One region of the Rahnella sp. NRRL B-41462 genome, then DNA from elsewhere that is predicted to be linked to it. Evidence: predicted binding sites of a transcription regulator. Region 1 holds the regulator's gene; each other region holds the start of a gene.
What was found. The regulator LexA, encoded in region 1, represses DNA repair genes until DNA is damaged. The targets are predictions, from matches to a motif close to TNCTGTATGTACATACAGNA.
Positions count from the first base shown of each region.

Region 1 (6,206 bases):
ATGATAAGGAAAAAATAATTCGCAGGCACGAATGGCCTGCGAAAAGATAGTAAATTTGACTAACAGATAGTGATTTTACTCACCCTGTTTTTATGCCTGCGCCACCACTTCCTGCGGCTGAGCAACCATCTGCAACGCCTGTTCGACCACATCAATGCCCGCGCCGGCTTTATGCGCATTCTCACTCAGATGACGACGGAACTGACGCGCGCCCGGCACCCCCTGGAACAGACCAAGAATATGGCGGGTGATGTGACCGAGGTAAGTACCTTTGCTCAGTTCCGCTTCGATATACGGATACAGCGCGCGGATAATATCCGGCCCGGTTTTCAGCGGCGCATCAGAGCCGAACAGCTCGCGATCCACATTCAGCAACAGGCCCGGATTCTGGTAAGCCTCACGCCCCACCATCACGCCATCCATATATTGCAGGTGCGTTTTGGCTTCTTTGAGGGTTTTGATACCGCCGTTAATTGCCAGGGTCAGGTGCGGGAAATCACGCTTGAGCTGATATACGCGCGGGTAATCCAGCGGCGGAATTTCACGATTTTCTTTCGGACTGAGGCCCGAAAGCCAGGCTTTACGCGCATGAATAATGAAGGTATCGCAACCGCCGTTTTCTGAAACCTGACGGATGAAATCACACAGAAATTCGTAGCTGTCCTGATCGTCAATACCGATTCGCGTTTTAACCGTGACCGGAATTGAGACTACGTCGCGCATGGCTTTGATGCAGTCAGCCACCAGCGACGCCTGCCCCATCAGACAGGCACCAAACATGCCGTTCTGCACGCGATCTGACGGACAACCGACGTTGAGGTTAATTTCGTCATAACCACGTTCTTCCGCCCGTTTTGCGCAATGCGCCAGATCAGCCGGATTGCTGCCACCAAGCTGCAAAGACACCGGATGTTCTGCATCGCCAAACCCGAGATAATCCCCTTTGCCGTGAATAATGGCGCCGGTCGTGACCATTTCGGTATACAGCAACGTCTGGCCGGTCATCAGCCGGTGAAAATGGCGGCAGTGGCGATCGGTCCAGTCGAGCATCGGCGCAACGGAAAAACGCTGGGCGGAAAAGGGAGTGGTCTGGGGCATTACGTGTTGAGTTTCTGACATCGGCCTGACATTCGCTGAAGGGGTTCGTGACGCTCCCCCCGGCTTCGCGCCAGAGGGAAGGTAATCGCTGATTATACCACAGAACAAAGATTCGGCATCTTGTGCCGCTGAGCAGGCGGATGCCGACGTTGCATCACATCTGAATGGCGCATAATTCGTCGTTTTGGTGCAAGCATGATAAAATCATCGGTGGTCGCATGATGTGGCCTATTCATTCCAATCTGCGCTCAGAGACCGTTGCTATGACCCTGAATAATCCGGAAAAATTACTTTCACAAGCTGAAGAACTTTGCCAGCAGCGCAATGTTCGCCTGACGCCGCAGCGGCTGGAAGTACTGCGCCTGATGACGCAACAACCCGGTGCGATCAGCGCCTATGACTTGCTGGATCTATTGCGCGTAAGCGAACCTCAGGCGAAACCACCGACCGTTTACCGGGCGCTGGATTTTCTGCTGGAACAGGGATTTATTCACCGTGTTGAATCCGCAAACAGCTATGTTCTCTGCCATCATTTTGAAGAGCCGAGTCATACTTCTGCGCTGTTTATCTGTGACCGCTGCGGGTTAGTTACCGAAAAAACCACCGACGGCATTGAAGAGCGTCTGGCAAAACTGTCATTAGAATCCGGATTTGAGCTTCGCCATTCTGTCGTTGAAGCGCATGGCTTATGTGCAGAATGCAAAGTAGTAGAAACCTGCGACAGCCATGACCATTGCGATCACGACCACAGTATTGTGGTGAAAAAACGCTGAATGATCGGGTTTTAAGGTCTTGAAGGTGACTCGTAAGAGGGGGATGTTTTGTACAGAGAAGAGGTTGGGTACATCCGTGTACCCGTATCCTGAAGCGTTCCGGGTAGGAGCAGCTAAATCTCAGGATACGTCACTGGCACGCGAGGGGGAGTCGCGTCTTACCAGTGATATTTGTTTTTGGTTTCCCATTCATTGAGCTCTTTCTCGGCCTGATCTTTTTGATAGCCGTAACGCTCCTGAATTTTACCGACTAACTGATCACGTTTACCTTCAACCACTGTCAGGTCGTCATCAGTCAGTTTGCCCCATTGTTCTTTCACTTTCCCTTTGAACTGCTTCCAGTTACCGTCGGCTTGGTCCTTATTCATAAAATATCTCCTGTTACCTTGGGTTTTATGAACTGCATTTCGTCTTGCAGCTCGTCCTTAACACTTTAAAGGTTAGTAGAGAATCTCGATTAATCCTCCTTAAACAGGGATAAAAACCACTATTAGGATTAATCTAAAGCATGAAATAACGACAAAGCTGCGCTTATTTCTTTGAAAATAGCTGAAAAATCAGTGCGACGGAGACGAAAACCATGTGTCATGCCGCCAGTAACGACGCCATATCCAGCCCAGTGAAATCCCGCGTAACCCGAGGAATACCGTCAGCGCCAGCCACAACGCATGATTGCCCAGCAGCGGTAAAGTGAACAATGTCAGCCCGAACCCCAGCGCCGCCACCAGCATGCTGTTTCGCATATCCCGCCCACGCGTTGCGCCGATAAACATGCCATCAAGCAAATAGCACCAGACAGCCACCAGCGGCAGTATAATTTGCCAGCCAAGATATCGGTCCGCCAGCTCACGCAATTCCGGTAATGATGTCAGCGCATCAATGATCGCCCCACCCGCCAGCGCGTAAACCAGAGCAAAAAACAGCGCAACCAGCCCGGCCTGACGACACGCGGCATGCCAGACATTCAGCAGTTTTTCGCGGTTGCGGGCACCGAATGCCTCACCGGAATGCGCTTCGATAGCATAAGCAAAACCGTCAAGTGCAAACGCGGTAAATGTCAGCAGGTTCATCAACACGGCGTTGACCGCCACAATGTGGCTGCCCAGCCGCGCGCCCAGAACGGTCAGCGATGCAAAGCAAAGCTGCAACAGTAATGAGCGCAGCATGATGTCGCGGTTAAGCCCGAGAAGACGGCGCAAATTACCACGCCACGCGGAGGTGATTTCTGCGCCGGTGATACCGCGTCGTTTCATCACCCGCCAGACGAAATACAGCCCGATGAGTAGCGTGAAATACTCGGAGCTTGCCGTCGCCATGGCTGCGCCACGCACGTTCCAGCCCAGCCCGATCACCAGCCACAGATCCAGAATGATATTCAGCAAATTCCCGGCAATCAGCAAAATCACCGGCCCGCGAACGTACTGAATGCCGAGCAACCACCCGAGGATCACCAGATTCGCCAGTGAAGCCGGGGCGCTGAACCAGCGGATTTCGATAAACAGCCTCGCCTGTTCAAGCACGGGCTGGCTGCCGCCGACAATGTGAAACGCCAGCTCCATCAGCGGATGACGGAATACCACAATAATGACGCCCGCCAGTACAGCCAGAAGGAAGGGTTGTACAAAAGCACGCGCCAGAAGCTGGTTATCTTTCGCGCCCAGCGCCTGAGCAGTCATGCCGGTGGTACTCATCCGCAGAAACAGTAAGAGCATAAAAAGGAAAGTGGTGATCATCGAACCCACAGCCACGCCGCCGAGATAATCCGGGCTGTCGAGATGACCGATCACTGCGGTATCCACCAGGCCGAGGAGCGGCACCGTGATATTGGAAAAAATCATCGGCAATGCCAGCATCCAGAGCGCTTTATCGGCAGGGCTTAAAAAGGTGTTTTTGAGTGTGTGTCGCAGGGAATGATGTTGCATAGAGAATCTCATGCCGGAGGTTCAGGTTATGCCTGTAAATGACATCGCCCCGAAAGGGGCGATGATGAGAGAAACGCATTTCTCTTTGAATTCACATGGATGCCAGAGGCCGCCGCCATCCATATTCAATTAGTTTTAGTCTTGTCTATCTGACACAGCAATTTCTGACTTAGTCATATCTGACCGAGTAATTCGCGTTATATCAAGGCGGCAACTAAGCGAACGCCGGGAGCATACACAAATATGTGACCGGGGTTCGCGAAGGCAGCCAACGCAAAGATAGCTCGAAGTACGAAGGTCAGATCCAGTCGCCGTTGCGGATAACACCTACGGCTAAGCCTTCAATGCTGAAATTCTGCTCGCGCAAATCCACCACGATCGGCTGAAACTCGCTGTTCTCTGGCAATAACTGCACCACACTGCCTTGTTTTTTCAGGCGTTTCACGGTGACCTCATCATCGATACGGGCCACCACAACCTGACCATTACGCACGTCTTGCGTTTTATGCACGGCCAGCAGATCGCCGTCAAGGATACCAATATCACGCATCGACATACCGCTGACACGCAGCAGGAAATCGGCGCTCGGCTTAAACATTGCCGGATCGATCTGATAGTGCCCTTCGATATGTTGCTGCGCCAGCAGCGGTTCACCGGCGGCAACGCGGCCAATCAGCGGTAAACCTTCTTCTTCTTCCATCAGCAGACGAATGCCGCGTGATGCACCGGAAACAATCTCAATAACACCTTTACGCGCCAGCGCTTTAAGATGCTCTTCCGCCGCATTGGGAGAACGGAACCCCAGACGTGATGCAATCTCTGCGCGGGTTGGTGGCATACCGGTGGTGGAGATATGATCGCGAATAAGGTCGTAGACCTCTTGTTGTCTGGTCGTTAAAGCTTTCATTCCGCCCCCTGGTTGTTTATACAGTCTTGCTGTGAGTATATACAGCTAAACGGTCAATGAAAACCTAAGATTGAATAAAAACAGGGCATAACGTTGATTCCTGGAATGCAGATTCCAAATCAGAACCATCGCGACCAAAAGATGCTGACCCAGACAAAAATCGCCAATATGATGGTCAGAAGTACGGCAGCAGAGCCGATATCTTTTGCGCGACCGGAAAGCACATGAAACTCAGGCCCGATGCGGTCTATTGCACATTCCACCGCGCTGTTGAGCAACTCCGTGACACAGACCAGCACGACGGATCCCACCAGCAGGATACGTTCAATGGTGCTGACATCAAGCCAGAAAGATAGCAAAATTAACGGGATAGCGACGCTGGCCTCCTGGCGAAATGCCGCTTCGTTTTGCCATGCCGCTTTGAATCCTTTCCAGGAATAGCCGGCCGCTTTATAAATTCGGGTAAATCCGGTGACTTGGTTCGCCATTTCGGGTACTGATCCTTAGAGTGTTTGCAGCATTTTAGCTTTTATATGACCACAGATCTCCACGGATCTTTCTGGTATCCTTGCGGCGAAATTGCTAACAAGAGGCTTCACGTTTTTATGTCAGGTTGGCGTAGACTTTATTACACATTATTGAATTTACCACTCTCATTGCTGGTAAAGAGCAAGGTCATACCTTCAGATCCGGTTACCGAGTTGCATTTAGACCCGACGCGGCCGATTTTGTACGTATTACCTTATAATTCCAAAGCCGATTTGCTGACGTTGCGTGCGCAATGTCTGGCGCAGAATCTGCCTGATCCTCTTATTCCGCTGGAAATTGACGGAACCCTGCTACCAAGCCATGTCTTTATAGCCGAAGGCCCGCGCGTATTCTCTTATTACACGCCGAAGCAGGAGTCCGTAAAGCTGTTCCACGACTACCTTGATTTGCACCGCAATAATCCGGATTTAGACATTCAGATGTTGCCGGTGTCGGTAATGTTTGGTCGTGCACCGGGCCGTGAAGGTCAGGACGACACGCCGCATCTGCGCGTGCTGAACGGTATCCAGAAATTTTTCGCTGTGCTGTGGCTGGGGCGGGACAGTTTCGTCCGTTTCTCCAATACCGTTTCCCTGCGTTATATGGCGACGGAACACGGCACAGATAAGACGATTGCTCAAAAACTGGCACGTGTGGCGCGGATGCATTTCTCCCGTCAGCGTCTGGCTGCGGTTGGTCCGCGTCTTCCGGCACGTCAGGATTTGTTCAATAAATTGCTGGCCTCAAAAGCCATTGAGAAAGCGATTGAAGACGAAGCCCGCAGCAAGAAAATTTCCCACGAAAAAGCCCAACAAAACGCCATCGCCCTGATGGAAGAGATTGCCGCTGACTTCTCTTATGAAGCCGTGCGCCTCTCTGACCGTGTGCTGAGCTGGACGTGGAACCGTTTGTACAAAGGCATCAACGTTAATAATGCCGAGCGTGTACGCCAGTTAGCGCTGGACGGTCAGGAAATTG
Region 1 is NZ_JYDF01000039.1:56,692-62,897, forward strand. It holds gene dusA (tRNA dihydrouridine(20/20a) synthase DusA) at 91-1,098, opposite strand; gene zur (zinc uptake transcriptional repressor Zur) at 1,362-1,871, shown strand; gene UC14_RS10895 (CsbD family protein) at 2,030-2,239, opposite strand; gene dinF (MATE family efflux transporter DinF) at 2,429-3,793, opposite strand; gene lexA (transcriptional repressor LexA) at 4,092-4,700, opposite strand; gene UC14_RS10910 (diacylglycerol kinase) at 4,820-5,188, opposite strand; partial or broken gene plsB (glycerol-3-phosphate 1-O-acyltransferase PlsB) at 5,306-6,206, shown strand, end outside.

Region 2 (6,206 bases), on a different contig from region 1:
AGTAAAGCTCCTGAGTAGTAGGAGGTCTGACCTGTTGTAGGGATATAATGGTTTTAGTTCATGCTCATTTCTTTATCAATGTGTTTACATACTAATTACAACGCAGCTCACAAACCGGCCGCACGAAGCGTCAAAAACAGAAACTATCGGAATCATTACCGCTTCATGGCTTCTCGCTGTTTCGGCTTTCCGTTAAACTGCACAGCGGAACGTTTTATTGCTATCGGCCGTGCTGAAACCGGCTGCAAATGGACATAAAAGAGGCTGCTATGTACCAGGATATTATCCGTACTGAACTGAACGAAGCTGCTGACACGCTGAATAAATTCATCAGCGATCCGGCAAATATTGAGTCTATTCAACGTGCAGCGGTGCTGCTGGCCGATTCATTCAAAGCGGGTGGGAAAGTGATTTCCTGTGGTAACGGGGGTTCACACTGCGATGCCATGCATTTCGCCGAAGAACTGACAGGCCGCTATCGTGAAAACCGTCCGGGCTATCCGGCAATTGCGATTTCTGACGTCAGCCACATCTCTTGCGTCGGCAACGATTTCGGTTACGAATACATCTTTTCCCGTTATCTGGAAGCCGTAGGCCAGAAGGGCGACGTTCTGCTGGGCATTTCCACTTCCGGTAATTCCGGTAACGTGATCAAAGCCATCGAAGCCGCACGTGCTAAAGGCATGAAAGTTATCACCCTGACCGGTAAAGATGGCGGGAAAATGGACGGTTCAGCCGATGTGGAAATCCGCGTTCCGCACTTTGGTTTCGCTGACCGCGTGCAGGAAATCCACATCAAAGTCATTCATATTTTGATTCTTCTGATCGAAAAAGAGATGGCAAAGGCATAAGCCTTTTGCCGTAAAGGAGGCTGGTGATGTGCGAATTGCTCGGGATGAGCGCTAACGTTCCTACTGATATTTGTTTCAGTTTCAGTGGATTAGTGCAGCGTGGTGGCGGGACCGGCCCGCATAAAGACGGCTGGGGCATCACCTTTTATGAAGGGAATGGCTGTCGTACTTTTAAAGATCCGACGCCAAGCTTTAATTCGCCCATTGCCCGCCTTGTTCAGGAATATCCGATCAAATCCTGCGCGGTGATTTCTCATATCCGTCAGGCAAACCGTGGTGAAGTCGCGCTGGAAAATACTCATCCGTTTACCCGCGAACTGTGGGGACGCAACTGGACTTATGCGCACAACGGTCAGCTTCGTGGTTATCGTCAGCTCGATACCGGTACGCTGCGTCCGGTGGGCCAGACCGACAGCGAATACGCCTTCTGCTGGTTACTGCACAAACTCACCCAACGCTATCCGCGCCGCCCTGCAAGCTGGCCGCCGGTGTTTCGCTATATTGCGTCGCTGGCTGATGAATTACGGCAGAAAGGGGTGTTTAACATGTTGCTGTCGGATGGCAATTTCGTGATGGCGTATTGCTCGACGAATTTGCACTGGATCACGCGGCGTGCGCCTTTCGGCAAGGCAACGTTGTTGGATCAGGATGTGGAAATTGATTTTCAGCAGCAGACGACACCGGATGATGTCGTCACCGTGATTGCCACGCAACCGCTGACGGCGAACGAAACCTGGAACAAAATTGCTCCAGGTGAATTCGCATTATTTCATCGGGGCGAACGCCAGCTGTGAAGGCAGCGGGGTATTGGACAACGGTTGTAGCACTTCATATCTACCGTCAGTGACCACGACATTTGGTGGCTGATGGTGTTTCTCAAAGTACGCATATCCCGGCTGTAACTGGTTCCAGAAACTGTAATAGCTGGAGTTTTTATGCGCCTTCATGTTGGCATCGGTCATCCTGAACGGGTAAATGCTAATCTTTAAATTGCGTTGCCCGAACTGGAATGCCGCCTGTACGTAGGTGAATATTTCGTCCATGTAGCCGTCGGTCATGGCGTAGCACCCAATAGACTTACAGTTACCGTGGATCATCAGATACTTACCTGAATAACCCTGCGAGATATCATAAGCATTGGGGAAACCGATGTTGATGGCGCGATAAAAGCGGCTGTCGGGTTTCAGGTGGTGAATATCCACGTTGTAGAAACCTTCCGGGCTTTTGAAATCGCCTTCGCGACGTTTATTTCCCAAACCGCCGGAAAAATCGCAGATGCCATAACTGCCGATCAGACGAAATTCGCCGTCGAGCTGAGCATACAATTCGAGTTTACGTTCCTGTTTGAAGATCTGGATATAAACAGGTGCACCCAATAATTGTTTTTTTAGTGCCGCGTTGACCGGGACAGCATCGCTGGCCACGGCGTAATTTGCTGTAAATAAAGGCAAACTGAGGAGCATCGCAAGAAACAGCGCGATTCTGATCATTCTAAGTCCTGCTCGGTAATAATTTTGATTATTTTGTCTACAGCTCAACTGCCTGTAAGACCGCCACTGATTTTCTTCTTATGTACTGTCTGTCGGAAACGCTGTCATATTAATACTGATTAAATTTTTAGCAATCACCAAATAATGAATAATGACTTTAGGAATAGGAAAATTATTACGTTGCCATTAATGGTGATTAATTAAGTCAAACTAACCCTCATTTTCTATGTTGGACATCCCTGCATTCAACTGTATACTTATACAGTTATTGAGGGGGAGGGTTATGCGTAAAATCATTCATGTGGATATGGACTGCTTTTTCGCTGCGGTCGAAATGCGCGATGATCCTTCCCTGCGCGACATTCCTATTGCCATTGGCGGCAGTCGTGACCGCCGTGGTGTTATCAGCACCGCTAATTATCCTGCCCGCAAATTCGGCGTGCACAGCGCGATGCCCACCGGCATGGCACTGAAACTTTGCCCGCACCTGAAAGTGATCCCCGGCCGAATGGAGGCCTATAAAGAAGCGTCAAACCATATCCGTGAAATCTTTGCGCGTTATACGCCATTGATCGAACCGCTGTCACTCGATGAAGCTTATCTGGATGTTTCCCACGCGACGCAATGCAACGGCTCTGCAACGCTTATCGCTGCTGAAATCCGTCAGGCCATTTTCGATGAGATCAATCTGACGGCATCTGCGGGTATCGCGCCGATCAAATTTCTGGCAAAAATCGCCTCGGATCTGAACAAGCCCAACGGTCAGTTTGTGATCACGCCGGAAAAAGTCGGGGCGTTTTTACAGGATCTTCCGCTGAGTAAAATCCCCGGCGTCGGTAAAGTCACCGCTCAGCGTTTGCAGGAGCAGGGGCTGATCACCTGCGGCGATGTGCAGCGTTATGATCTGGCAAAACTGCTTAAACGCTTTGGCAAATTTGGCCGTGTGCTGTGGGAACGCTGTCAGGGTATCGATGAACGTGAAATTTCCCCCGAGCGGTTACGTAAATCGGTCGGCGTTGAACGCACACTGGCAGAAGATATCCACAGCTGGGAAGAATGCGTGTCGCTGATCGAACGTTTGTATCCTGAACTGCAAACACGTTTAAGCCGTGTCAGCCCGGATCTGCGCATCGCGAGGCAGGGCGTAAAACTCAAATTCCATGATTTCCAGCAGACCACGCAGGAACACGTCTGGCCGGTGCTGAATAAAGAAGATCTGCTGAAGGTCGCGCATGAAGCCTGGGAACAGAGGCGTGGCGGAAGGGGAGTCAGGCTGGTGGGATTGCATGTGACGTTGCAGGATCCGCAGATCGAGCGGCAGCTTCTGCTTCCCTGGGAATAATCCCCGTCATCCTTCAAACTGTCTCTGCGTTGGCTGCCTTCGCAAACCCCGGTCACATACTTGTGTATGCTCCCGGGGATTTACTCAGTTGCCGCCTTGATACAGCCCGAATGATTTAGGGGACCGATCGAGTATTAACCGCGTTCAGGAATCGCTTTCAGCAGGGCCGTCAGCAGTTTCCAGTACAGCTCGACGCTGGCGATTTCCACCTGCTCATCCGGCGAGTGTGGCCCGGTGATGGTTGGCCCGATGGAAACCATGTCCATGTCCGGGTACGGTTTTTTGAACAGACCGCATTCCAGACCGGCGTGGATCACCATGATGTTCGGAGTTTTATTGAACAGCGTCTGGTAAGTTTCACGCACCAGCGTCATCACTGGTGAATTCGGCTCAGGTTTCCAGCCAGGATAGCTGCCTTTTGCCAGGCTTTTCGCGCCAGCCAGTTCACTCAGTGAATTGAGCATGCTGACCACATATTCTTTACCGCTGTCGATAAGCGAGCGGATCAGGCTGTTGATCGCCACTTCGTCATCTTTCATGGTGACAACACCGACGTTCAGCGAGGTTTCTACCACGCCTTTCACGTCATCACTCATGCGGATCACGCCGTTTGGCGTCGCGTTCAGCAGGGCAAGGAATTTACCCTGAGTTTCTGCGGTCAGCGCCTTCGCGTTGCTTTCAGCCGCTTCCACCACAAAGGCAATTTTCTTCTCTACCGCTGACAGTTCGAACTGAATCGTTGCCAGGAATTCTTGTGCTGCCGCTTTCAGCGCGTCTGCTTTATCAGCAGCAACAGCAAGAGTCACAATTGCTTCACGCGGGATAGCGTTACGCAGTGTGCCGCCGGTGAAGTCGAGCAGGCGCAGACCAAGAGTATCAGCGTTGTCTGCCAGGAAACGTGCCAGCAGTTTGCTGGCGTTGCCCAGACCTAAGTGGATTTCCGCGCCGGAGTGGCCACCTTTCAGGCCTTTCAGGGTCAGTTTCAGCGTGCTGAAACCGGCCGGAACCGCTTCACGGCTCAGCGGCAGTGTGGCGGTAAAATCAATCCCGCCAGCGCAACCCATGTAGATTTCGCCTTCGGTTTCAGAATCGGTGTTGATCAGAATTTCAGACTGTAACCAGTTCGGTTGCAGGCCGAATGCGCCTGCCATGCCGGTTTCTTCGGTCATGGTCAGCAACACTTCCAGCGGGCCGTGTTCTACGCTGTCATCAGCCAGAACCGCCAGCGCGGACGCCATACCGATACCGTTATCAGAACCCAGCGTGGTGCCGCGGGCTTTTACCCAACCGTCTTCGATGAAGGGCTGGATCGGATCTTTAGTGAAATCATGAACAGTATCGTTGTTTTTCTGCGGCACCATATCGAGGTGAGCCTGCAGTGCAACGGCTTTGCGGTTTTCCATGCCTTTGGTGGCGGGTTTGCGCAGCAAAATGTTGCCAACTTCATCACGCTCAGCGTGGATACCTTTTTCCTGTGCCCATTCAACGATGTGTTTTGCCAGCGCTTCTTCATGATAGGAAGGGTGCGGAATTGAACAAATTTTGGCAAAAATATCCCACAACGGTTGTGGCGAAAGCTGAGACAGTTCAGACACTATAAGTCTCCTGTGACAGTCAGCTCATTCAGGCTCCGTTTGCAGGGGAACTGACTGAGATGCTGTAGGTTTAAGGTTAAGTAATCCCCGCCAGACTGTGTGGCGAGTGGCCTGACAGAATATCACTTAATCTTAACCTGTGCGCGGGGACGGGGATAAATTCCGGGATTTTTGGGCGGCTGAAGCCAGATAATCGCTGGTTTTTGTGAACCGGACTCACTATAATCTCGCGCAACCTTTTTTCCCCCCATTATTTTTTTAGAAGCCGTTAATTCACTGGCTGGGACACCTTTATGAGCGAAAAATACGTTGTAACCTGGGACATGCTGCAAATCCACGCGCGCACTATGGCTAAACGCCTGCTGCCGGCAGAACAATGGAAAGGCATTATTGCAGTCAGCCGTGGTGGCCTGGTTCCGGCAGCGTTGCTGGCTCGCGAGCTGTGCATCCGTCATGTGGATACCGTATGTATCTCCAGCTACGACCATGATAATCAGCGCGAAATGCAGGTGCTGAAACGCGCAGAAGGCGACGGTGAAGGTTTCATCGTGATCGACGATCTGGTGGATACCGGCGGCACCGCGAAAGCCATCCGCGAAATGTACCCGAAAGCGCATTTCATCACGATCTTCGCGAAACCGGCTGGCGCACCGCTGGTTGATGACTATGTGATCGACATCCCGCAGAACACCTGGATCGAACAGCCGTGGGATATGGGCGTGGTATTCGTGCCACCTCTGGTAGGAAAATAATCCTCCACTGTTAATATTCCTCTAATTTAACGCCTGGCTTATTGCCGGGCGTTTTGCTTTTGTTGCCTTGAAATCCTTTCCGCTTGACCTCACCCCTCACTTGTCGCAACGTGGGCGGGTTATAATCCCGTCCAGAAATGATCGCCTGCGGGCGACCTGCTGCTTGCTAACGGAGG
Region 2 is NZ_JYDF01000009.1:121,924-128,129, reverse strand. It holds gene lpcA (D-sedoheptulose 7-phosphate isomerase) at 270-851, shown strand; gene UC14_RS03230 (class II glutamine amidotransferase) at 878-1,645, shown strand; gene dpaA (peptidoglycan meso-diaminopimelic acid protein amidase) at 1,616-2,341, opposite strand; gene dinB (DNA polymerase IV) at 2,625-3,683, shown strand; gene pepD (beta-Ala-His dipeptidase) at 3,818-5,278, opposite strand; gene gpt (xanthine phosphoribosyltransferase) at 5,572-6,030, shown strand.
Region 2: the regulator LexA is predicted to act here: its motif matches at 2,589-2,608, upstream of dinB (DNA polymerase IV).

Region 3 (6,206 bases), on a different contig from region 1:
TGTACTCAGTTCCTGCAATTCAACACGCAGAACTTTACCGGCCAGACGTGTCCGCGCCGCCTTCATGCTGCGATCTCTGAAAAGCAGGTAATTAAGCGGCGTCTCGATAGCGGCAGTCAGTAACGGCGTTAACAACATCGGCATACTCATATCAGAATTTGAAACCCCGATGTAACGCCACAATGCCGCCAGTCAGGTTGTGATAAGTCACATTTTCAAAACCTGCGTCCGCCATCATTCCTTTCAGGGTTTCCTGATCCGGATGCATACGGATTGATTCAGCCAGATACCGGTAGCTTTCAGCATCGTGCGCAACCAGCTCACCAATACGCGGTAAAATATGGAAGGAATAGGTGTCGTAAGCTTTGCTCAGCGGCTTCAGCACCGGTTTGGAGAATTCCAGTACCAGCAGACGCCCGCCCGGCTTGAGTACGCGGAACATGGAACGCAGCGCCTTCTCTTTTTCAGTCACGTTACGCAGACCGAAAGAGATGGTGATACAGTCAAAATAGTTGTCCGGGAACGGCAGAGCCTCGGCATTCGCCTGAACGTAGCTGACGTTGCCGACGATGCCAAGATTGCGCAGCTTTTCGCGGCCCATCTTCAGCATGGAATCATTGATATCCGCCAGCACGACTTCGCCTTTCTCACCCACCAGACGGGAGAATTTTGCGGTCAGATCGCCCGTACCACCGGCCAGATCCAGCACACGTTGTCCCTGACGGACACCGCTGCAATCAATAGTGAAGCGTTTCCAGATGCGATGAATACCGAAAGACATCAGATCATTCATCAAATCATATTTTGCCGCAACGGAATGGAAGACTTCTGCCACCATTTCCTGTTTTTCATCTTTGGCTACTGTACGAAAACCAAAATGGGTGGTTTCCGGCGTCTGCTTTTCCATTATTTATGCCTGCTTTTTCAGTCGAACTCTTGGGGAGAAGTGTATCAGAACCCGTTCGAAAGCCCCATCACCGATGGTGATTCAACATATTGCAAAAATTCATGCATTGAATCACAAATACAGTGCAGGCCCTCTGACCCGCTATGTCTGCTGGTGGGGAGTTAACTCACCCGGGTTCAGCGTCTGTTCTTCTTCCGCATCAGAGGTATCGGGCAGAGATGCGGTGTCTTCAGGTTCATTTTCCGCTTTCGCTATTTCAGCCAGAGACGGACTGATAGGCCGTTTAACTTCAACACCCAGCGCGCGGAAACTTTCCACCTGTCCGATAAGATTACCACGGCCTTGCGAGAGTTTATTCATCGCGGATCGATAACTTCCCTGCGCTTTGTCGAGACTTTGTCCCATCGACTCCATGTCATCCACAAACAGCCGCAGTTTGTCGTAAAGACGTGCCGCGCGGTCGGCGATACGTTTGGCGTTCTGACTCTGATGCTCATAGCGCCACAAGTTACTGATCGTTCGCAGCGCCACCAGCAGGGTCGTCGGGCTGACCAGCATAATATTGTGCCGGAGCGCTTCGCTAATCAATTCTGGCTCACGGTCGATAGCCAGCAGAAAAGCGGGCTCAACAGGGATAAACATCAGCACATAATCGAGGCTGCGCAGACCGGGAAGTTGCTGGTAATCTTTGCGCCCGAGCAGGCGGATATGTCCGCGCACCGAGGCAATATGTTCATTGAGTGCCGCTTCCCGCTCGCTGTCATCCTCGCTGTTGAAATAGCGCTCATACGCGACCAGGGTCATTTTGGCATCAATCACTACGTCTTTATTCTGCGGTAACCTGACGACCACATCGGGTTGCATCCGGCTGTTGCTGTCAACCTGCACGCTGACCTGAGTCTGGTACTCATGCCCTTCACGTAAACCGGAAGCCTCGAGCACGCGGCTCAGCACCACTTCCCCCCAGTTGCCCTGCGTTTTGTTGTCACCTTTCAGTGCCTTGGTCAGGTTGACGGCTTCACGGGCCATCTCCACATTCAGTTGCTGCAGATTGCGGATCTCATGCGCCAGCGTATGGCGTTCACGGGCTTCCTGCCCAAAGCTGTCCTGCACCTGACGACGGAAACCATCCAGTTGCTCGCGCAACGGCAACAGTAACTTGTCGAGACTTTGCTTGTTCTGTTCGTCGGCACGGCGGCCATTTTGTTCGAAAATCCGGTTAGCCAGATTTTCAAACTGGCTGCTCAGGCGCTGTTCGCTGTTAATCAGCAGACGCTGCTTTTCTTCAGCCGCCATGCGGGTTTCATCCAGACGGGTTGAAACCTCACGCAACTCTGCTTCCTGCGCGCTGTTGATTTCCCGCTGCGCACGCAGTTCCTGATTCAGTTGCTCACACTCGTTTTGCCAGTGGGCAAGCAGTTGTAATTTTTCCTGACTGGCCGCCTGCAGGCTATGCAGTTTGCGCAGCTCAAGTTCAGCCTCGCGCAGTTGCTGCTGCCCTGATTGCCGCTCGCTTTTGTGCGTATCATTTTCCGCTTTAGCCTGTTCCAGCGATTGTTCCAGCAAACGGCGCTGCGTTTCATACTCCGTCTGCTGTTGCTGTTGGCGCAGGCTGGCGATAAGCCAACCTACGAGTAAGCCCACTAACCCCGCCCCCAGGGCTGTCAGGATGCTGATATCCACGCGATTTCCCTCTTAAAGTCTCTTGCGGCCAAGGTAATGTCAGGCTGTATGGATGTCCAGTCTATTTTCTGTTGCATTGAGCCTTTGCGAGACGTCTTCCAAAAAGGAATTTCTCTGTATTTTCCCCCTTGCGATAGCCAGCCACAGAGAGCAGCATTCAAAACCAGCGGCTCAGCCACTGAATGCCGAAAGCACCTGGCGCCAGGATGCCGAAAGCCCAGATGAGTGCAGACGTCACATTCGCAATCTGGAAATATTTTTGCGGCATACCGCAGATACCGGCAACCAGTGGCACAACGGCACGAAGCGGGCCAAAGAAGCGGCCAATGAAAGCCCCGGGCATGCCCCATTTTTCAAAGAAAGCATGTCCACGAACCAGCATTTGCGGATGGCGGGAGAAAGGCCAGAAATTGCTAACCCGATCCTGATAACGGGCACCAATCCAGTAAGAAAGCCAGTCTCCCAGGAAAGCGCCTGCGGCGGCGGCGGCCCAGATGGGCCAGAACGGAATACCGGTTTCGCCAATCAGCGCGCCGAGTCCCAGCAAGATAAACGTTGCCGGGAGCAGCAGGGAAAGGAATGCCAGAGACTCACCAAAAGCCAGAAAGAAAACGATCGGTGCAGCCCACACCTGATGGGCACGGATGAAGGTGGTTGTGTACTCAAGAAGGTCGTGAACAGTCAAAAATGCAGTTCCTTTTGTCAGAGATCCGGGAGGAGGTTCATCAATTATTCCAGATGGATTACTAACATGACCTTAACAGATCTGCTTAGCAGGGCAAAAAAATGGGCCGCCAGAGGCAGCCCATTGATGTGATGATGTGATGTGGTTGTTTTAGTTTTATAGGGACTAAATAAGCCTGCGGGCTGCTTCTACAACAATCTTCACCGCATGACTTTCAGTCTTTTTCATGGTTTCCGCATTAGGGATTTCCTGCTGCGTGCGGTTCACGATAACACCCGCCACCATCCCCGCGCGCAGACCCTGGCTTGCACACATGGTCAGCAGAGTCGCGGATTCCATTTCGTAGTTCATGACGCCCATTTCCTGCCACTCTTTCATCGATTCTTTGAAGCGACGGACAACACGGCCAGAGTAAGTGTCATAACGTTCCTGACCCGGATAGAAGGTGTCAGAAGAGGCGGTAACGCCAATGTGCGTCGCGGCACCCACGGCTTCTGCCGCCGCAACCAGCGCGGTGGTGCAGGCAAAATCGGCTACTGCAGGGAATTCCATCGGCGCAAAGTGCAGGCTCGCGCCATCAAGGCGAACGGCAGCGGTCGTGACCAGAACGTCACCGACATTGATGTGTGGCTGGATAGCGCCAGTTGTACCGACTCGCAGGAAAGTACGGATCCCCAGTTGTGCCAGTTCTTCAACCGCAATAGAGGTCGAAGGGCCACCAATACCGGTTGAGCAAACAATCACAGATTTGCCATCAAGCTCAGCACGCCATGAGGTAAATTCGCGGTGGGAAGCCAGACGAACCGGGTTCTCCATCAATTTGGCAATTTTTTCCACGCGCTCAGGGTCGCCGGGAACAATCGCCAGCGTCGCGCCGTTTAAATCTTTTTTGGCCAGGCCAAGATGGAAAACTTCAGGCTGAGACATAACAAACTCCTCTGTGTGTAAGGTCATTTATTGGCAGGAGGAACACCCGGCAACTGTACTGAACATTGTGACGTTATTTCGTGACGGTCGTCACTATGATGTAACAACAGGAATTTCACATACATTTATTTTGTGATTCAAGTCACAAAATAAGGAGGGGTGAGGGAATTTTAAACAGGCAATCTCCGCTGCCGGGGATTGCCTGTTTATCAGTTACAGTTAATCAGGCAGGAACGGCATCTGCCGCCGCACTGCGCGACCAGATCCGGTGTTTGAGCATGTCTTTCAGAAACGCCTTCAGCAACGCTCCTTCTGCTTTTTCACCTTCCACAACGCCCTCTTCCGGCACATCATCCGTCAGCCCCAGCAGCGATTTGAAGCGGCGTGCATCGCCACTTAGCCCCACCACTTTCAGGTGTTTGTAGGCTTCGAGCACATAATGCCGTGCATCGCCATTCATCAGCAGTGCGTCGATATGCCCATGCGGAACAATCACTGCATCAACGGTGATGGAAGGCGATCCGGCAAACGTAGCATCAACCGGCAACGTAGAACCATCATCGGCAGTCACACTCCCTAAGTGACTGGCCAGCAGCTTAGGGTGAACGCCAGCGGCCTGAAGTGCCTGTAAGGTTTCCAGAACATCCGCCGCATTCACACCTTCACCCAGCAATATCGCCACCTGCCGCCCTTTGATCGTGCCTTTACCGCTGGCATACAAACTCAGCGACGGATCATTTTTCAGCCCATTCACGGGCTTCGGCGGCTTGATCTTCAGGGTGTCAGCGGAAAGGGTAATACCCAGATTTTTCGCCACTTTCTGCGCCAGCGTCTGATCAACATGCGCTAACAGATCCACGACCCGCTCGCGGATATACGGCCGCGCCACCTTCGATAATTCAAATGAGAAAGCGCCGATAATATGATCCTGCTCCGCTGTTGTCTGGCTCAGCCAGAACAGGCGCGGATGGGCATAATATTCGGCAAATGACGGACTGCGCTGACGGATTTTTTCTGCATCAACCCGTTCAGGATAACTTTCAAAGCCACCACCGGACGCTGCCGGAGGTGTTTCCCTCGGCCAGTTATTGTTGATGGAATTCGGCTCGTAGTTCGCCGGATTCGTATCAATGTCCTGACGGTGCATGCCGTCACGCTGGAAGTTATGGAAAGGGCACGTCGGCCGGTTAATCGGAATTTCATGGAAATTAGGCCCGCCCAGACGACTGATTTGCGTGTCGGTGTAAGAGAACAGTCGCCCCTGCAACAGCGGATCATTGGTGAAATCTATGCCCGGCACAATGTGCCCCGGGTGGAACGCGGCTTGCTCGGTTTCAGCAAAGAAATTATCGGGGTTACGGTTGAGCACCATTTTGCCGATCAGTTCTACCGGCACCAGTTTTTCAGGGATGAGTTTGGTCGGGTCGAGCAGGTCGAAATCAAATTTGAATTCATCTTCTTCAGGGATCAACTGCACACCCAGTTCGTATTCCGGATAATCTCCGGCTTCGATGGCTTCCCACAAATCACGGCGGTGGAAATCGGCATCTTTCCCGGCCAGTTTCTGCGCTTCATCCCATAACAAAGAGGCTTTTCCGGCCAGCGGTTTCCAGTGGAAACGCACAAAAGTGGCTTTGCCTTTCGCATTCACGAAACGGAAAGTATGGATGCCAAAACCTTCCATCGTGCGGTAACTGCGCGGAATGCCCCGGTCAGACATCGCCCAGAACACGTTATGCAGGGTTTCCGGTTGCAGGGACACGTAATCCCAGAAGGAATCGTGCGCACTCGCCCCCTGCGGGATTTCGTTATGCGGTTCGGGTTTTACCGCATGCACAAAATCAGGGAATTTATGGGCATCCTGAATAAAGAACACCGGTGTATTGTTACCGACCAGGTCGTAAATGCCTTCATCGGTATAAAACTTGGTCGCCCAGCCGCGGATATCACGTACGGTATCTGCCGAACCGCGGGAACCCTGAACGGTAGAGAAACGCACAAATA
Region 3 is NZ_JYDF01000035.1:20,558-26,763, reverse strand. It holds gene UC14_RS09760 (SCP2 domain-containing protein) at 1-138, opposite strand, end outside; gene ubiE (bifunctional demethylmenaquinone methyltransferase/2-methoxy-6-polyprenyl-1,4-benzoquinol methylase UbiE) at 152-907, opposite strand; gene rmuC (DNA recombination protein RmuC) at 1,049-2,590, opposite strand; gene UC14_RS09745 (DedA family protein) at 2,748-3,275, opposite strand; gene udp (uridine phosphorylase) at 3,441-4,202, opposite strand; gene katE (catalase HPII) at 4,426-6,206, opposite strand, start outside.
Region 3: the regulator LexA is predicted to act here: its motif matches at 2,633-2,652, upstream of rmuC (DNA recombination protein RmuC).

Region 4 (6,206 bases), on a different contig from region 1:
ACGTTTCACCCACAACTGACCTTCGCCCTGCTGAACGGCTGCACCATCATCGCTGGTTACCGTCTGCGTGAAGCTGGCATGGAAAGTATTGAGCTTACCCAGACGAGATTTGAGATCACTGCTGGCATCCGCTAAAACGGAAGCAGAGGTAAATGCGGTCAGTAAACACCCTACCATTAACAATTTTTTCATTCTTATACTTACCTCAGAAATCCATAAACTTCAGACGATGCCTTTTACACAGGCAAAAGACGTATGGTGCGAACTCTATCCGAGGCAGCGCCCCGGCGGTAGCTCATTCATCTGAAAAACAATAGTTTTACGCATCTTTGCACAAGGGTCGCATTCGCGACCCTTCTTAACAAATGCAGGCAAACCGGCTGGGTTTACTCGTGTGACGGTGGTGCCAACACTTCGCGGTTACCGTTATGACCCGGCGTACTGACAATGCCCTGCGCTTCCATTTGCTCAACAATGCGCGCCGCACGGTTGTAACCGATACGGAACTGACGCTGAACACCCGAAATCGACGCACGGCGTTTATCGACTACGAACGCAACCGCCTGATCAAACAGCGCATCGAGCTCTTCATCACCGTCCAGCCCTAAACCGCCACCCTCACCATCTTCACCACCGGAAACAATGCTTTCGATGTATTTTGGACGACCGCGCGCTTTCCAGTCCTGAACCACCGCATGCACTTCCTGATCGCGGACAAAAGCACCGTGAACACGCACCGGAATCGAGGAGTTTGGTGCCATATACAGCATGTCCCCCATCCCCAGCAGTGATTCTGCGCCACCCTGATCCAGAATGGTGCGGGAGTCAATTTTACTCGAAACTGTAAAGGCAATTCGGGTCGGAATGTTGGCTTTAATCAGACCGGTAATAACATCGACAGAAGGACGCTGAGTCGCCAGAACCAGGTGAATACCTGCCGCACGGGCTTTCTGGGCCAGGCGCGCAATCAGCTCTTCAACTTTTTTACCCACGGTCATCATCAGGTCGGCAAACTCATCGACCAGCACCACGATAAACGGTTCTTTCTGCAGATACGGCGGCTCAGCAGCCATGCCATCGCCCGGCTTCCAGAACGGATCAGGAATGGGACGTCCCATCGCCTCCGCTTCCAGAACACGTTCATTGTAACCGGCAAGGTTACGCACACCCAGCGCCGACATCAGTTTATAGCGACGTTCCATTTCACCGACACACCAGCGCAGCGCATTGGCTGCATCTTTCATGTCAGTAACGACTTCGGTCAGCAGATGTGGAATACCTTCATACACCGACAATTCGAGCATTTTCGGGTCGATCATAATGAAGCGCACATCTTCAGGTTTAGACTTGTACAGCATACTCAGGATCATGGCGTTAACGCCGACGGACTTACCGGAACCGGTCGTACCGGCCACCAGCAAGTGAGGCATTTTCGCCAGATCGGCGATAACCGGCTCACCTGAAATATCTTTACCCAGCACAATTGTCAGCGGCGACGTACTTTCTTTAAATTTCGCACAGTCCAGCACTTCGCGCAGATATACCGTCTGGCGCTTCTTGTTTGGTAATTCCAGGCCGACATACGGTTTGCCCGGGATCACTTCCACAACACGCACCGCAACCGCAGACAATGAACGGGCAAGGTCACGCGAAAGGTTAGAAATACGTGCAGCTTTCACGCCCGGCGCCAGATCCAGTTCGAAACGGGTAATTACCGGCCCCGGCAATTTCCCCACGACATCGGCTTTAATGCGGTAATCATTCAGACGCGCTTCGATCAGATTTCCCATCTGTTCCAGCGCGAACTCATCCACAGGCTCAGCTTCAGCCGGCGGTGAGGTCAGCAAATCCAGTGATGGCAGCGGTGTGGTCGGTTTCACCAGCGGCTGTTCATTACGCATAAGGAACGGATGGATCAGGCTATCCATATCAGGCTGCGCCGATGGCGAAGACTGTCGTGGAGCCTCATATTCCTGCGCATGCTGTACGGGCTCAGAAGACGTAGCGCGCTGATAAGGTTGTTGTGCAAACGTTGCAGCCTGCGGTTCTTCTTCCGCTTGTGCCGGCAATGTAAACAGCGGTTCAGAAGGCGTATCGTCCACCAGGTCAGCCATTGGTGAGAAGCTGAACGCATCATGCTGGCTGAGTTTCATGGCTGCAGCGGCAAAATCATCAGCAACAGCCGGTAATTCAGTCTGCTGATTTTGTGAATGGTGATGCTGTACCACGCCACTTAGCGGTTCGACATCCTGCTGATAGCGGGCCTGCTCACGCGCAGCAAACGCATTGCGCAATTCGGCTTCCTGCAAGGCAGTTTCTTCATCAGGTTCATTTTCAGTGACCGCATCGCCATAGCGCTCTTGTTGCTGAGCGGCAAACGCCTGCTGCAATGCTGCTTCCTGTAGCGCTTCTACGTCTGCCTGGATCTGTGGATCGCTATGCGTCGCAGACTGTGCCTGTTCCTGCTGTTCTGCCATACGCTGAGAAGGCAGCTTGATGCCATACGAGGCCAGCTCACGGCGTGTAGGTATACGCACCGGATTAGGACGCGGCAACTCAGGGCCAAAGCCTTTTTTCACCTGTGGATTTTCATCGCTCACAGCACTGAAGGCTGGCATAAAGGTGTTACCAGCGGAAGATGCCGTGGACTGCCCTGCCTGTGCAAGGCCGGTCGCCAGTGCTGCGGTGGCCGCCACGCTGGCCGCCTGAGCGGCATCAGGCACTGCTGAACTGAAATCAAACGGAGAACGGGAATGCTCCACGGCAGTTTGCCAGTTGCCCAGACTCGGACCATCTTCCTCTCTGCGCTCAACTGGCGCTGGTGAAGGCGATTGCTGAACGGGCTGCGGATGGCGCGGCACTGGTGTTTCTTCCGGGATCTCGAAATTGTATAACGGCGGAATGGCCGTTGCCGGTGCTGGCTGCGGTGAAATATTAGCAACCGGCGGCTCAGCCGCATAAGGATCCGCTGCCTGTACCGGTTCAGCAACAGCCGCGCTCGCAGCAGGTGCGGTAGCCTCAGAAGATGCCTGCGCCACAGGTTCATTCACCGAAGGCGCAGAGAACAGCACGTCATCTTCATCAGCTTCGGAAGCGGCGGCAGTTGCAGGAGCCGCTGCAGCAGCGACGGCCGGCGCGACTTTAGCAGCCGGTTTTGCGTCATCGTCTTCCAGTAGCGGAGCGTCCTCCTCGTCGTAATCATAATCATCGTCACGACGGGACCGGTTGGTCACGATATTTGTTACACCCAGCACGGCACCACCGATCTTTTCGGCGATCGTCAACCAGGACCAGCCGGTAAATAAGGTCAGGCCAGCAGCCCAGACGCATAACAGCACCAGAGTCGCCCCCACATTATTAAAGTAAGGTGTCATCGCGGTACTGAGCAAACTGCCGATTACACCGCCGGAAGCGAAGTAATACAGGTCATCAACGTTGACGGCTGCAAGACCACAAGACGTGACAATGAGCGCCAGCGTGCCAATAAGGCGCAGCGAAAGGGCAAAATAATCGACGAAATCCTGTTTATCCCGCTGACGGAAAGCCGCCCAGCAGAGACACAGAATAATAGGTGGAATAGCGTAACCAAATACGCCAAAGATGAAGAACAGCGTGTCGGCCATCCATGCACCTACACCACCGCCCCAGTTATGAATTGGCCCATGCCAGGCTGTCTGAGACCAGCTTGGATCAGAGGGGTTAAAACTCACCAATGCCGCCATTAAATAAGCAGCAAAAATCGCTACCACAACCAGCAAAGCCTCCAGAAGACGGCGGCCATTGCTCAGTTTTTTCAGGGTAACTTCTTTATCTTCTGTATATTCCTGGCTCAAGAAAGGCTCTCCAGGTTCCTGTGAACTGAGAAAAAGCAACAGCGCCGAGACTCCCCGGCGCCATAGCTGTATAGATACACAGGAGTGTAGCTAAAATGACAAGGTTTTGCACCAGAACAATTACCGGGTCTTAATGACCAGGCGATTTGTCTGTTTCACTTCTTCCATCACCACGTAGGTGCGGGTGTCGTTAACACCTGGCAGACGAAGTAAAGTCTCACCTAACAGCTTACGGTAAGCAGACATATCAGGTACGCGGGTTTTCAACAGGTAGTCGAAGTCCCCTGAAACCAGATGACACTCCTGAATATCTTCGAGTTTTTGTACTGCCGCATTGAACTGTTCAAACACATCCGGGGCGCCGCGATTGAGGGTAATCTCAACAAATACCAGCAACGATGCGTCCAGATAATGCGGGTTGAGCAATGCAGTATAACCATTGATGAAGCCCTGACGTTCAAGACGACGAACGCGCTCCAGACATGGAGTTGGAGATAATCCCACACGTTTGGAAAGCTCGACGTTTGAAATCCGGCCATCCTTTTGCAATTCGTTGAGGATGTTACGGTCAATACGGTCGAGATCTTTTCCCGGACGTTTTTTGTTGTCTACCATTATTATTGTCTCTCTGCTGTCCTTCCCTGCACCTGCCATACCCCAGCCAACTTCAATGTCTAAGGGTTGTCCCAAGCGAAGACCCGATGATTAAGGTTTACGCATCCAAAAGCCGCGTTGATCCCCTGTCAAAAGGAACACGGCCATAAAACGGATACTCAAAAGAAATAACCTTGTGAAATTAATAGATTGAAAACCACCAACCTGATTCACTAAACCCTGCTGCGACATAAAAACCAAAAAGCAATACCAGGACGGGTCCGTAGCAGCCAATTGCATAAATTCAAGTCACAGACAGGCAGTTAATTTCTTCTTCCCCTGATGTTTTCGCAAATGCACAGCGGATTGTCAAAGTAAAAGAAGCAAAATCAGAAGAACGTGCCAGATTGAAAAGCGGACGCCCCCTTTTTAGCTGTCTTTTATCTATGAACAATAACAACGCATCTCACCCATTATTTCGGCCAAATCCCTACAAACAATCCTGAATTGTGGCTAAATTAACGCGTTCTGATGAACAACGTTCACAACGATCGGTCGCCGGAATGCTGGTTTTTCATCCTATCCATCAAACAGTTATCTGCCTCATCAATATTGGCGAAATCCTTTTTACGCGGGTTAAGCAGTAAAAACTATCAGACAAATCGTTAACAACATCTGAGTTTACTTTTTTTACTGCGCCGTTTTCCCTACAATCGGTTTATCGCTTGTCGCCATCGCGGAGATGAATTACGCATGAGTACGGTTAAACACAGTAAGTTATTGATTTTGGGTTCCGGTCCGGCGGGTTATACCGCAGCGGTTTATGCTGCGCGTGCAAACCTCAATCCGGTATTAATTACCGGTGTGGAAAAAGGCGGTCAGCTGACCACCACTACCGAAGTGGAAAACTGGCCAGGCGATCCGGAGGGTCTGACCGGTCCGGGCTTAATGGAACGTATGCATGAGCATGCCACCAAATTTAATACTGAGATCATTTTCGACCACATCAACAAAGTCGATTTGCAGAACCGTCCGTTCCGCCTGACCGGTGACAGCGGTGAATACACCTGTGACGCGCTGATCATCGCAACCGGCGCTTCAGCACGTTATATCGGTCTGCCTTCTGAAGAAGCTTTTAAAGGTCGCGGCGTGTCAGCCTGCGCAACCTGTGATGGCTTCTTCTATCGCAACCAGAAAGTCGCGGTTGTCGGCGGTGGCAACACCGCTGTTGAAGAAGCTCTTTATCTGGCCAATATTGCCTCTGAAGTGCATCTGATTCACCGTCGTGACAACTTCCGTGCAGAAAAAATTCTGGTGGATCGTCTGAATGACAAAGTGGCCAGCGGCAATATCGTTCTGCATACCCATAAGACCCTGAATGAAGTGGTCGGCGATCAGATGGGTGTGACAGGCGCGAGCCTGCTCGACGTGCGCACTGATGAGAAATCGCAAGTGGATGTGGCGGGCGTGTTCATTGCTATCGGCCACAGCCCGAATACCGGCATTTTTGAAGGCCAGCTGGAACTGAAAGATGGCTACATCAAAGTGCAGTCCGGCTCTCATGGCAACGCCACCCAGACCAGTATTCCGGGCGTCTTCGCAGCGGGCGATGTTATGGATCATATCTACCGTCAGGCGATCACTTCTGCCGGAACCGGTTGTATGGCCGCACTGGATGCAGAACGCTATCTGGACGGTTTATCTCAAGCCCCGGATTTATAATTACGCCTGCGGCTAGTTATCGGACCAAGAGTCCATACAAAGAGTAACGAATAAGGC
Region 4 is NZ_JYDF01000059.1:47,930-54,135, reverse strand. It holds gene lolA (outer membrane lipoprotein chaperone LolA) at 1-192, opposite strand, end outside; gene UC14_RS15490 (DNA translocase FtsK 4TM domain-containing protein) at 387-3,833, opposite strand; gene lrp (leucine-responsive transcriptional regulator Lrp) at 3,954-4,448, opposite strand; gene trxB (thioredoxin-disulfide reductase) at 5,181-6,149, shown strand.
Region 4: the regulator LexA is predicted to act here: its motif matches at 3,898-3,917, upstream of UC14_RS15490 (DNA translocase FtsK 4TM domain-containing protein).